Regions from separate parts of the Streptomyces sp. NPDC004721 genome, predicted to be linked through region 3. Evidence: riboswitches for the same ligand, from Rfam matches in the RefSeq annotation. Region 3 holds a riboswitch; each other region holds the start of a gene.
The links. Region 3 has a riboswitch for cyclic di-AMP ahead of ACWEK3_RS28710 (M23 family metallopeptidase). Riboswitches for the same ligand answer to the same signal wherever they lie in the genome.
Positions count from the first base shown of each region.

Region 1 (3,040 bases), on a different contig from region 3:
CGCCCGTCAACGCGGCCTCCATGCTGGCCGTGCTCGGCCTCGGCGCCGAGGGCGGCGAGGAGGTCGTCCTGGCCTCCGACGCCGACGGCGCGGACGCCGCGCTGGACCGGCTGGCCAAGCTGGTCGCCGAGGGGCTCGGGGAGCTTCCCGAGACCGTCTGACCGGCAGGACCGCTCCTGCGCCGAAGCCGTGCCGCCCGGACGGGGTGGCACGGCTTCGGCGTGCCCGGCGTGCCCCCGGAACACCGGAACACCGGAACACCGGAAGGGAACACGGCGGGGAACACCGGAAGCCCCGGCTCGGGAGCCGGGGCTTCGGGAGTGTCGCGTGACGCGCCGGGCGGTGTGCCGGCGCGGGAGGTCAGATGTTGAGGCCGTGCCGGCGGAGGTAGGCCACGGGGTCGACGTCGGAGCCGTAGTCCGGGGACGTACGAGCCTCGAAGTGCAGGTGCGGTCCGGTCACGTTGCCGGTCGCGCCGGACAGGCCGATCTGCTGGCCCGGGACGACCTGCTGGCCCACCGAGACCCCGATGGACGACAGGTGCCCGTACTGGGTGTACATGCCGTCGGCCATCCTGATCACGACCTGGTTGCCGTACGCCCCGCCCCAGCCGGTCTCGACGACGGTGCCGATGCCGACCGCGTGGACGGTGGTGCCGCTCGCGGCGTGGAAGTCGATGCCGGTGTGGGTGCCGGAGGACCACAGGGAGCCGCCGGTGCGGTAGCCGGTCGATATGTAGGAGCCGAGGATCGGCGTCACGAAGGCGTTGAGACGCTTGCGCTCGGCCTCGCGGGCGGCGCGCGCCTTGGCCTCGCGCTCCTTCGCGGCCCGCTCCGCGGCCTTCTTGCGCGCGGCCTCCTCGGCCTGCTTGCGCGCGGCGGCCCTGTGCTGGGCGAGGGCCTGGGCGTCGATCTTCTCGGCGACGCTGTCGCCGATGGTGACGACCGGAGTGAGGCCGGTGTCCTCGGCGGCGGGATCCTCCGCGGCGAGGGCCGGGGCGGCGAGGGTGCCGATGACGCCGGTGGTGGCCAGGGCCGCGACGCCCGCCGCGCGAGCGGTGGTGCGGTGCATCCGGCTCGGCCGGCGGTGCTTCCCGGCGGCGCGGGTGAACGCCATGGAGACGTGGGTCCTTTCCTTCCCTCTCGCCTACCGGGTTAGCTGACGGGTTCGGAGCAGGAAGGTCTCCTACGGCCCCCTCGCGGCGCGCGCGGGTGTCCGATTCACCCCAGGGACGGTGGGTCCCCGGCTCCCCTGGCTCGCGCCGTACGGGGACTCGGCGATGGCTGTCCGGTGCCGCGGACGCGGCGCACTGCCCGACGAACAGACGGACCGACGCTAAACGGGGCCGCTTTCAATTCCCAAACGGATCAGATGTTTTGTAGCGCATACCACAGGGCAGACAGGCAACCTCCCCCTCAATTCGGACATCGTGGGGCCCTGGTGGCGTTTCGCACCAGGGCCCCACGTGCGCGTGTGCCGTTCGCCGCGCGTGCGGCGGCGAGGGGGGTACCTCTACTCGGCCGCGACGACGATGACCCGGCCGACGCCCAGGGCCTCGACGGGCTCCTTGATCTGCGCCGCGTCACCGACGAGGACCGTCACCAGCCGGTCCACCGGGAACGCGTTGACGACGGCCGCGGTCGCCTCCACCGTGCCGGTCGCGGCGAGCTGTTGATAGAGCGTCGCCTGGTAGTCGTCGGGCAGGTGCTGCTCGACCTGGTCGGCGAGCGTGCCCGCCACGGCGGCGGCCGTCTCGTACTTCAGCGGCGCCACGCCGACGAGGTTCTGCACGGCGACGTCCCGCTCGGCGTCGGTGAGGCCCTCGGCGGCGAGCTTGCGCAGCACCGTGAACAGGTCGTCCAGGGCCGGGCCGGTGTTCGGGGTGTCGACCGAGCCGCTGATGGCGAGCATCGCGGCGCCCGACCCGTCGGGGGCCGACCGCAGCACCTGGCCGAACGCCCGCACCCCGTAGGTGTAGCCCTTCTCCTCGCGCAGGACGCGGTCCAGGCGGGAGGTGAGGGTGCCGCCGAGACAGTAGGTGCCGAGCACCTGGGCGGGCCACACGCGGTCGTGCCGGTCCGGGCCGATCCGGCCGATGAGCAGCTGTGTCTGCACGGCGCCGGGCCGGTCCACGATGACCACGCGGCCGGTGTCGTCGGCGGTCACCGGCGGCACGGGCCGCGGCTTGGCGGGCGAGCCGGTCCAGGCGCCCAAGGTCCGGCCCAGCAGCTCGTCGAGGTCGACGCCGGTGAGGTCGCCGACGACCACAGCGGTGGCCGTCGCCGGACGCACGTGCCGGTCGTAGAACGAGCGGACGGCCGCCGAGTCGATCGCGCCGACCGTGTCCTCGGTGCCCTGGCGCGGACGGGACATGCGCGAGCCGGCCGGGAAGAGCTCCTTGGACAGCTCCTTGGCGGCGCGGCGGGCCGGGTTGGCCAGCTCGTGCGGGATCTCGTCGAGCCGGTTGCGCACCAGGCGCTCGACCTCGGATTCGGCGAACGCGGGCGCCCTGAGGGCGTCGGACAGCAGGCCGAGCCCCTTGGCCAGGCGGGAGGCCGGGACCTCCAGGCTCAGCCGTACGCCGGGGTGGTCGGCGTGCGAGTCGAGGGTGGCGCCCGCGCGCTCCAGCTCGGCGGCGAACTCCTCGGCGGAGTGCTTGTCGGTGCCCTCGGAGAAGGCCCGCGCCATGATCGTGGCGACGCCGTCCAGGTCGGCCGGCTCCGCGTCCAGGGGCGCGTCCAGCAGCACCTCGACGGCGACGACCTGCTGGCCGGGGCGGTGACAGCGCAGCACCGTCAGGCCGTTGTCCAGCGTCCCGCGCTCGGGCGCGGGGAACGCCCACGGCTTGGCCGCGCCGGCCCGGGGCTGGGGGTGGAACTCCATCGTGGCGAGCTCGGTCACTTCGCCGCCTCCTCGGTCTCGTCGGTGGCCGCGGCGTCCGCGCCCTGGGCGTCGTCCTGCGCGTCGGCGGCGGTCGGCTCGTAGACGAGCACCGCGCGGTTGTCGGGGCGCAGGCGGGACTTGGCGGCCTCCTGGACCT
Region 1 covers NZ_JBSGBZ010000032.1:45,262-48,301, forward strand. Annotated here, with positions in the region: gene ACWEK3_RS26810 (HPr family phosphocarrier protein) at 1-161, shown strand, start outside; gene ACWEK3_RS26815 (M23 family metallopeptidase) at 361-1,116, opposite strand; cyclic di-AMP (ydaO/yuaA leader) riboswitch at 1,129-1,289, opposite strand; gene ACWEK3_RS26820 (M16 family metallopeptidase) at 1,513-2,901, opposite strand; gene ACWEK3_RS26825 (M16 family metallopeptidase) at 2,898-3,040, opposite strand, start outside.
Region 1: linked by a shared signal. The riboswitch ahead of ACWEK3_RS26815 (M23 family metallopeptidase) and the one ahead of ACWEK3_RS28710 (M23 family metallopeptidase) in region 3 are both predicted to bind cyclic di-AMP.

Region 2 (3,040 bases), on a different contig from region 3:
CATCCCGCTGATCGGCGCCGGCGGCGCCAGCGCGGCCGACGGCAACGCGTGGGACAAGGTGGCCAAGTGCGAGAGTGGCGGCGCCTGGAGCGCCAACACCGGCAACGGCTACTACGGCGGCCTTCAGCTGACGCAGGACGACTGGGAGAAGTACGGCGGCCTCGACTACGCGTCGAGCGCCGACCAGGCCAGCCGGTCCCAGCAGATAGCCGTGGCCAAGAAGCTGCTCGCCGACAAGGGCCCCGGTGCCTGGCCGACGTGCGGGCTGCTCTCCGGGCTCAACGAGAAGTCCGGGGCGGCGAAGGTCGACACCGGTGTGGGTAATTCGTCCGGATCCTCCAACTCGTCCGGAAAGTCCCTCACGGAGGACCTCGGTCTGTCCGACTCGTCACAAACATCGTCGAGCGACCCGTCCGGTTCGTCCGGTTCGTCGGACGCCGACCCGGGTCCGGCTGATTCCTCCGGCTCGCCGACCGCGTCCCCCACCACATCCTCTCCTTCGCCGTCCTCGCCCGCCAAGAAGGGCAACCCGGCCAATTCCGACACGTCTCCCGATGTCGCCGCAAGCAAGTCCCAGTCGCCCGACGCCTCGCCCTCGGTCACGCCGCAGCCGGGTGACATGGACAACTCGTGGCAGGTCGGCGGCACTTCGACCCTGGTCGACACCGGGGCGCTCGACGCCGGGGCGCTCGGCGGTGGGCGGCACCGCGGCGGCAGTGCCGCCGAGGACCCGGCCGACAGTCACGCGGCCGCGTCCTCCGGCCGCCACGCCTCCCGCGGTGGCGTCACGCGCGCCGTCGTCGCCGACTCCTACACCGTCCGCGCCGGCGACTCGCTCGAGTCCATCGCCGACTCCCTTGACCTCCAAGGCGGATGGGATGCGCTGTATGCGGCGAACAGGGGGGCGATCGGGTCCGACCCCAACCACATCTCTGCCGGTCAGACCCTGAATCTCCCTACCGAAACGCCCTAAAAGCAGCGGGAGTTCACGCCCCACTTCGCACTGAATGTCCCATTCGGTGAAAGTGTGGGATGACTCTCAGAAGTCCTGATCGTCTTTGGAATTCGGCGGAGCGCGTGCCTACGGTCGTGACCGCTCGTCACCGCGAGCCCCGGCTGCCGCAACGCCGAATCCTGCCAGCGGCCGTACGGGAACAGTCGTCGCGTCAAGCGCCGTGGGCAGGAGCGGGGGACCCAAGGTAAGTGCCGCGCCCGGCAGTTGACCGGAGCGGCTAGGGGTGGAGCCGTGCCTCACGCACGAGGCACGGCCGGGCAACTCAACCGGCCCGAACCCGACAGCTCACCTCGCAGGCGTCGGTGAGGGGATCCACCATGCTGTTCTCCAGCAAGGGCAAGCACCGTCGTACGTCCAAGGCCACCCGTGTCGTCGCGCTCGCCGGTGTCGCCGGCGCCGCCGTCGCCGCCCCGCTGATGGCGGTCGGCGACGCCTCCGCCGCCACCGCCTCCGAGTGGGACGCGGTCGCCCAGTGCGAGTCCGGCGGCAACTGGTCCATCAACACCGGCAACGGCTTCTACGGTGGCCTCCAGTTCACCAACTCCACCTGGGCCGGGTATGGCGGCACCGCCTACGCGTCGCGCGCCGACCTGGCCTCCAAGTCGCAGCAGATAGCCGTCGCCGAGAAGGTCCTCGCGGGCCAGGGCAAGGGCGCCTGGCCGGTCTGCGGCAAGGGCCTGTCCGGCGCCGCCTACACCGGCGGCGCCCCCGCGTCCTCGTCGTCTTCTTCTTCGTCTTCTCCGAGCGGCAGCTCCGCCAAGAGCACCACCACCCGCTCGACCGAGCAGCAGGCCGCCAACCGCTCCGCGACGCGTCCGGCCCCGAGCAAGACCGTCACCACGCCGACCGGCGAGAAGGTCAAGAAGGGCGACGGAGAGTACAAGGTGGTCTCCGGCGACACCCTCAGCTCCATCGCCGCCGAGCACGGCGTCCAGGGCGGCTGGAAGAAGCTGTTCGAGCTGAACAAGGACATCGTCGACAACGCCGACCTCATCTACCCGGGCCAGCAGCTCCACCTGAAGTAAGGGCCCGTCCCGCCCTCGGTGCTTTCCAGGGCTCCCCGCCCCGGCGCGTTCCCCCCTGCGCGCCGGGGCGGGGTTTTTTCGCCTCCCGCACGCCCGGCCGTTCCCGAACCTTCCCCTCTCCTTTGTTCCGAGCGGGAACAATAGGTACCGTCACTCTGTCCACGAGGCGGTCGGTCGGCCGGTCGCCGCCCCGGGACGGTTAGGCTCTAGTCGCAAGGCTCACGCCCCGCACTTCCAGCGTCACATCCCAGAAGGAGATGCTCGTGCCGTCCATCGACGTCGTCGTAGCCCGGGAAATCCTGGACTCCCGAGGCAACCCCACGGTCGAGGTCGAGGTCGGCCTCGACGACGGCAGCACCGGTCGTGCCGCCGTCCCCTCCGGCGCCTCCACCGGTGCCTTCGAGGCCATCGAGCTCCGTGACGGCGACCCCAACCGCTACCAGGGCAAGGGCGTCGAGAAGGCCGTCCTCGCCGTGATCGAGCAGATCGGCCCGGAGCTCGTCGGCTACGACGCCACCGAGCAGCGTCTGATCGACCAGGCCATGTTCGACCTGGACGCCACCGACAACAAGGGCTCGCTGGGCGCCAACGCCATCCTCGGCGTCTCCCTCGCCGTCGCCCACGCCGCCTCCGAGGCCTCGGACCTCCCCCTCTTCCGCTACCTCGGCGGTCCGAACGCGCACCTGCTGCCGGTGCCGATGATGAACATCCTGAACGGCGGCTCGCACGCCGACTCCAACGTGGACATCCAGGAGTTCATGATCGCCCCGATCGGCGCGGAGTCCTTCTCCGAGGCCCTGCGCTGGGGCACCGAGGTCTACCACACCCTGAAGAAGGTCCTGAAGAGCAAGGGCCTGTCCACCGGCCTCGGCGACGAGGGCGGCTTCGCCCCGAACCTCGGCTCCAACCGCGAGGCCCTGGACCTCATCCTCGAGGCGATCAAGGAAGCCGGCTACGCCCCCGGCGAGCAGATCGCCCTCGCGCTCGACGTCGCCGCCTC
Region 2 covers NZ_JBSGBZ010000015.1:92,767-95,806, forward strand. Annotated here, with positions in the region: gene ACWEK3_RS16310 (transglycosylase family protein) at 1-973, shown strand, start outside; cyclic di-AMP (ydaO/yuaA leader) riboswitch at 1,162-1,329, shown strand; gene ACWEK3_RS16315 (transglycosylase family protein) at 1,333-2,040, shown strand; gene eno (phosphopyruvate hydratase) at 2,298-3,040, shown strand, end outside.
Region 2: linked by a shared signal. The riboswitch ahead of ACWEK3_RS16315 (transglycosylase family protein) and the one ahead of ACWEK3_RS28710 (M23 family metallopeptidase) in region 3 are both predicted to bind cyclic di-AMP.

Region 3 (3,040 bases):
GTACAGGTCGATGTGGTCCGTGCCCAGGCGCCTGAGGGAGGCGTCGGCCGCGGCCTTGATGTTGGCGGCGCTCAGGCCCTGGTAGTCGGGGTGCTGGCTGACCTTGGTGGCGATGACGACGTCGGAGCGGTTGCCGCGCGCCTTGATCCACTTGCCGATGATCGTCTCGGACTCGCCGCCCTGGTTGCCCTCCACCCACGCGGAGTAGGAGTCGGCGCTGTCGACGAAGTTGCCTCCGGCGGCCGTGTAGGCGTCGAGGACGGCGAAGGACTGCTCCTGGTCGGCGGTCCAGCCGAAGACGTTGCCACCGAGGGCGAGCGGGAAGACCTCGAGATCGGACGAACCCAGTTTGCGTAGAGAAGTCATGTCCAACATCAACAACCGCGCCGGAGCGGCCCATTCCGGGCCGGGCCGCATCCGGCCGCAAAGGTTGCGCAAACCGGTCTCACGGGCTCGTCAGGGGTGAGACCGGTCCGCGTTCGTCAGGGGGTGATGCCCTTGCCGCGCAGCCACGCCAACGGGTCGATCCCGCTGGACTGGCCGCCCTGGTGGACCTCCAGGTGGAGGTGGGGCCCGGTGACGTTGCCGGTGGCGCCCACGCGGCCGATCACCTCGCCCGTGCTGACCTTCTGGCCGACGCTGACGCTGATCGACGACTGGTGGCAGTACCACAGCTCGGTGCCGTCCTCGAGGGTGAGGATCGTGCGGTAGCCGTAGGAGCCGGCCCAGCCGGCCTCGGTGATGGTGCCGGTGTGGATCGCCTTGAGCAGGGAGCCCGTGGGCGCCGCGAAGTCGAGGCCGGTGTGGTAGCCGGAGGACCACATGGAGCCGGCCTGGCCGAAGGTGGAGGTGAGCGTGTACGAGGAGGTGGGCAGCGCGTACTGCCTGGCCAGCTCGGCCAGCCGGGCCTCCTCGGCCTTCCTCGCGGCCTCCTCGGCCTTCCGCTTGGCCGCCTCCTCCGCCTTCTTCTTCTCCGCGGCGGCCTTGGCCTCGGCCGCCTCCCGCGCCTTCGCCGCCTCCTCGGCGGCCTTCTTGGCGGCGGCGGCCTCGGCGTCCGCCTGGGTCTTGGCCTCGATCTGGACCTGCTGCTGCTCGGCCTGCGCCATGATCCGGTTGCGCAGCACCTCGCCGGCGTCCGAGGTGCCGTCCTCGGCCTCGGCGGCGGTCACGCCGACGGCGCTGAGCGCGGTCGACGAGCCCGCGGGTGCGGTGTCGGAGGAGTCCTCGAACAGGGAGCCCACGGAGGGCAGGTCGGGCAGCGAGATGGACACCGGCGGCTTGCCGCTGTTGGCGCTCGCCATGCCGCCCGCGCCGACGGCGGCGATGACGCCGACACCGAGAACGGTGGAGCTGCGGGCGAGTCCGCCGCCGCGCTGCTTGGCGACGCGGTGCCGGCCGCGCACGGGACGGATGGACTCCGCGGTGGGGTTCCACTCCTCCCAGAGGCCCTCGTCGGCGCGGCGGCTGTCGTAACCGAAGGTCTCTCCGTGCTGCCGACTCGGCGCGAACGGGGCTTCCGGGGCAGGCGGGTTGGACGCCACGAAGGCGTACTCCTTTCCTTCCGTCTCGCCTACCGGGTTAGCTGACGGGTTCGGAGCGGGAAGGTCTCCTACGCGCGTAAACAAGCCGTACGTACACGGCGGTTACGCTCGATTCACCCCAAGTTGGTGGTTCCCCGGTTCCCTTGCGGGATTCGGCGTGCGCGCACGGAGCCGACTCTTGTGACGGCTGGGACGACCGTGTTGCGTTATCGAACGTTAATAGACTCGGGGCCCGGATTCCAAGCCGTTCGGCTTGATCATTAAACCTTCCGGCCCGACCTTACGGTCCATGACCACCGAAAACCGGGCGAGTTGACCGCATCTCGGGGAGAGCCATGTGTCCGCGAAACACTCAGGGCCGGAATCCATTGATCGGATTCCGGCCCTGAGCCTTCAGTAGCGGGGACAGGATTTGAACCTGCGACCTCTGGGTTATGAGCCCAGCGAGCTACCGAGCTGCTCCACCCCGCGTCGTTGTGACACCAGTGTATGTCATCCGGAGGACTGCTCGCACCCACCCCACCTGCCACTGCTCGCCCCACGGTTCCCGGCCGTGCGACGAGGCCCCGCTCAGCCGAGCAGATGCCGGTTCGGTTCCTTGGCCCGCTCCTCGAACTCCGGCACCACGACGACGTCCGCGCCACCGGCCGCCAGCACCCCGGTCCCGTCGGCGTCCTCAACGAACGTGTCCGGCTCCCGCCACGCGGTCACCACCCGTCGCACCCCGGCGTCCAGAATCAGCCGGGCGCACGGACGCGGCCGGGAGGCGCGGCGGGCGCACGGCTCCAGACTGCTGTACACCGTGGCGTCCGGCAGCCGCGGATCCGCCGGGCCGACCTTGGCCAGCGCCGCCTCCTCCGCGTGCACGACCGGGTCGCCGCCCTCCCGCGAGTACCCGCGGGCGAGTTCGGTCCCGTCGGCGGCGACCACCACGGCGCCCACGCTGAACGCGGTCCGGGACGGCGGGCACTGGGCCGCCAGTTCGCAGGCGAGCCGGAGCCAGTGCCGGTCCGCGGGCACGGCGCGGCCGGCGGTGCCGGGAGCGGTGGGCTCGTAGCGCACGAGGACGACGTCCTCGATGGTCCGCGTCTCCACCAGCCGCAGCCGCCCGCCCTGGTAGGTCCCGGGTCCGAACAGCCGGGGCGCGTCCGCGTCCCCCACGAACACGGGGGCGAGCACGAGCTGCACCTCGTCCGCGAGCTGCTGCTGGAGCAGCTGCGTGTGGACGGTCCCGCCGCCCTCGACCATGAGCCGGCGCACCCCGCGTACGTCGTGCAGGTGCTCGAGCAGCCGGGGCCAGCCGAGTTCGGCGCCCAGCGGCACCACGTCGGCGGCCAGGCCCGTACGCCGCAGCCGCAGCGCGCCCTCGTCGGTCGTGTAGAGGACCTTCTCGCCGCCGGTGTGCCAGAAGGGCGCCCCGGGGTCCAGCTCGCCGGAGGCGCTGACCGCGACCTTCAACGGGTACTCCGGCTTCCCGGCGGCGCGGCGTGCGGCCCGCC
Region 3 covers NZ_JBSGBZ010000037.1:59,116-62,155, reverse strand. Annotated here, with positions in the region: gene ACWEK3_RS28715 (aldo/keto reductase) at 1-366, opposite strand, end outside; gene ACWEK3_RS28710 (M23 family metallopeptidase) at 483-1,541, opposite strand; cyclic di-AMP (ydaO/yuaA leader) riboswitch at 1,553-1,709, opposite strand; tRNA gene ACWEK3_RS28705 (tRNA-Met) at 1,939-2,012, opposite strand; gene ACWEK3_RS28700 (dihydrofolate reductase family protein) at 2,112-3,040, opposite strand, start outside.

Region 4 (3,040 bases), on a different contig from region 3:
GGACATCATCGCGCCGAACCGGCACGACACCGCCACCAGCGAGCCGGTCTTGCCGCCCAGCACGTCCAGGTAGTGGTCGACCGGGTCCCGGCCGTCCTGCGGACCCGCCGTCTCCAGGATCTGCCCGGTGACCAGCCGCTCGAACGCCACGGCCTGCACGCGCACGGCCTCCGGGCCGAGGTCGGCGAGGATCTGCGAGGCGCGGGCGAAGAGGAAGTCGCCGGTCAGGACCGCGACCGAGTTGCCCCAGCGGGTGTTGGCGCTGGCCACCCCGCGGCGCACGGCGGCCTCGTCCATCACGTCGTCGTGGTACAGCGTCGCCAGATGGGTCAGCTCCACCACCACGGCCGAGGGCACGATCCCCGGCGCGTACGGATCCCCGAACTGGGACGCGAGCATCACGAGCAGTGGCCGGAACCGCTTCCCGCCCGCCCTGACGAGGTGCTGGGCGGCGCCCGTGATGAACGGGACCTCGCTCTTGGTGGCTTCGAGCAGCCCTTCCTCGACAGCCGCCAATCCGGCCTGGACATCGGCTTCGAGAGCCTGGTCCCGCACGGTCAGCCCGAATGGCCCGACGACGGTCACGAGGGGTCTCCTGTCTGCTGGTGTCTGCTGGGGATTACACGGTTTGTCGATAGGTCGCTGCCCTCACTCAAGTCAGCGTATCCGGTCACGTTTCGATCACCGATATCGCCCACCTATACGGGCCAGGCCACTTCACCCGACGTGACCACCATCACGTGTCAGCCACACGGCCCACACACCGTCACGCATGAAGTCCGATTCACCCCTATTAGGGTTTCAATTCTCTTTAGTGGTAATTGCCCTTCGGCCGCCCGAGCCGTGACTTGGAACACACACCCCTCCGTCCGCACCATCTCTCGCACTCCTTCACATTCCCTTTACAGGCAGCCGAGTTGAACCTTGGCAGGTGCAAAGGATCAAGCACCACATACACCCCAGACCAAGGTCAAACAGGACGAGTGTGATTCCGGCACTTGTTCGGGACATGTGCTCTCGCATACGTTCCCGGCACCGACGGGCGGACGCCGAATCCTGCCGCCGCCCGTAATCCCAACGACCGAATGACCCATGGCAGGAGCGGGGGACCCAGGTAAGTTCGCCGGGCCGGGTGTCGTACGTACCGCGTACGCCGCACCGGAACGGCTTGGGGTGAAGCCGTGCCCTTCAGGGCGCGGCCGGGCACCTCCCAGCCCGAACCCGACAGCTCACCTCGCAGGCGACGGAGAGGAATTCCCCCATGCCTGCAAACGGTCAGCGCCGCTCTACCCGCACCGCCCGCCTCATCCGCACCCTCGCCGTCACCGGCACGGGCGCAGCCGTCCTCGCCGTGCCGCTGCTCGGCGCCACGACCGCGTCCGCGGCAACTCCGGCCACCGTCCGGACGGCCGCGAGCTTCGGTTACTCGAACAACCTCGACGGCTGGATCCGGGCCTCCCTGGCGGTCATGGCGGAGAAGGGCATCCCGGGCTCCTACAACGGGATCCACCGCAACATCATCCGCGAGTCCTCCGGCAACCCGCGCGCCATCAACCTCTGGGACTCCAACGCCAGGAAGGGCATCCCGTCCAAGGGTCTGCTCCAGGTCATCGACCCGACCTTCCGGGCTTACCACGTGAACGGCACGTCCTGGGACATCTACGACCCGATCGCCAACATCACGGCCGCCTGCAACTACGCGGCCAAGCGGTACGGCTCCATCGACAACGTCTTCGGCGCGTACTGACCGGACCGTAGCCGGACCACACACCGGCTAGCGCTGTGACCGGAAAGGTCTGCCGGAGCCGGTGAACCTTTCCGGTCGCAGCACTAGACAAAAAGTCGTTCGAGGACGACGGCGATGCCGTCGTCCTCGTTCGACATCGTGACCTCGTCGGCCACCGCCTTCAGCTCGGGGTGGGCGTTGGCCATGGCGACCCCCCGGGCGGCCCACTGGAACATCGGGATGTCGTTCGGCATGTCGCCGAAGGCGAGGGCGCTCTCGCGGCCCAGTCCCAGGTGTTCGGCGGCCAGCGCCAGCCCGGTCGCCTTGGTGATGCCGCACGGCTGGAGTTCGACGGTCCCGGGGCCCGACATGGTGACCGTGGCGAGGGAACCCACCGCGCCGCGGGCCGCCGCCGCCAGCTCGTCGTCGGACAGCGCCGGGTGACGCAGCAGCACCTTGCTGATGGGCGCGCGCCACAGGTCGTCGCGCCGTTCGACCCGTACGGCGGGCAGCGCCGGGTGCGGCATGAGATACCCCGGCTCGATGAGCGTGAGCCCCTCGACCCCGTCCTGGTCGACCGCGACGTGCACCTCCCCCACCTCGGCCTCGATCTTGCCGAGCGCGGTCTCGGCCTGCTCCCGGTCCAGGGTGACCGACCACAGCAGGCGGTCGCTGCCCGCGTCGTAGAGCTGGGCGCCCTGACCGCACACCGCGAGCCCCGTGGTGCCGAGGACGTCGAGCAGTTCCCGCACCCTCGGTGCCGGCCGTCCGGTCACCACGAGGTGCCGGGCACCGGCGGCCGCCGCCCCCGCGAGCGCGGCGAGGGACCGTTCGGACACGGTGTGGTCGCCGCGCAGCAGCGTTCCGTCCAGGTCAGTGGCGATGAGGGTATATGTGAGGGCGGCCATGATCAGAGAATACGGATGGCGCGGCCCGCCGACTCGACCGGAACCGGACGACCGCGACGGCCACCGGGCTCCCGGCTCCCTCTCCTGAACTCCCTTACCTGTGAGAGCTCTTCGACACCGCAGGCGAGGTGGGTCTCAACCGTGCGCCGCCGCAAGGTGTGCGGCCAGCCGCGGCGAGGCGAACTCCGTGCCGCACACGAACCGCATCACCGGCCCGTACGAGGCCGCCGCCGGCAACCCCGTGAAGTACAGGCCGGGTACCGAGGAGACGTAACCCGCGCCGAGCCTCGGGGCGCCGCGGCTGACCGCGAGCCCGGTGCGCAGCTCGTGGCCGAGGAAGCCCATCGCGGCGATGTCGACGCGGTAGCCGGTGGCCGCTATGACGTGGTCCGCCTCCAGTTCCCGG
Region 4 covers NZ_JBSGBZ010000005.1:148,466-151,505, reverse strand. Annotated here, with positions in the region: gene ACWEK3_RS06210 (polyprenyl synthetase family protein) at 1-585, opposite strand, end outside; cyclic di-AMP (ydaO/yuaA leader) riboswitch at 1,070-1,256, shown strand; gene ACWEK3_RS06205 (transglycosylase SLT domain-containing protein) at 1,262-1,747, shown strand; gene ACWEK3_RS06200 (HAD family hydrolase) at 1,831-2,634, opposite strand; gene ACWEK3_RS06195 (FAD-dependent oxidoreductase) at 2,770-3,040, opposite strand, start outside.
Region 4: linked by a shared signal. The riboswitch ahead of ACWEK3_RS06205 (transglycosylase SLT domain-containing protein) and the one ahead of ACWEK3_RS28710 (M23 family metallopeptidase) in region 3 are both predicted to bind cyclic di-AMP.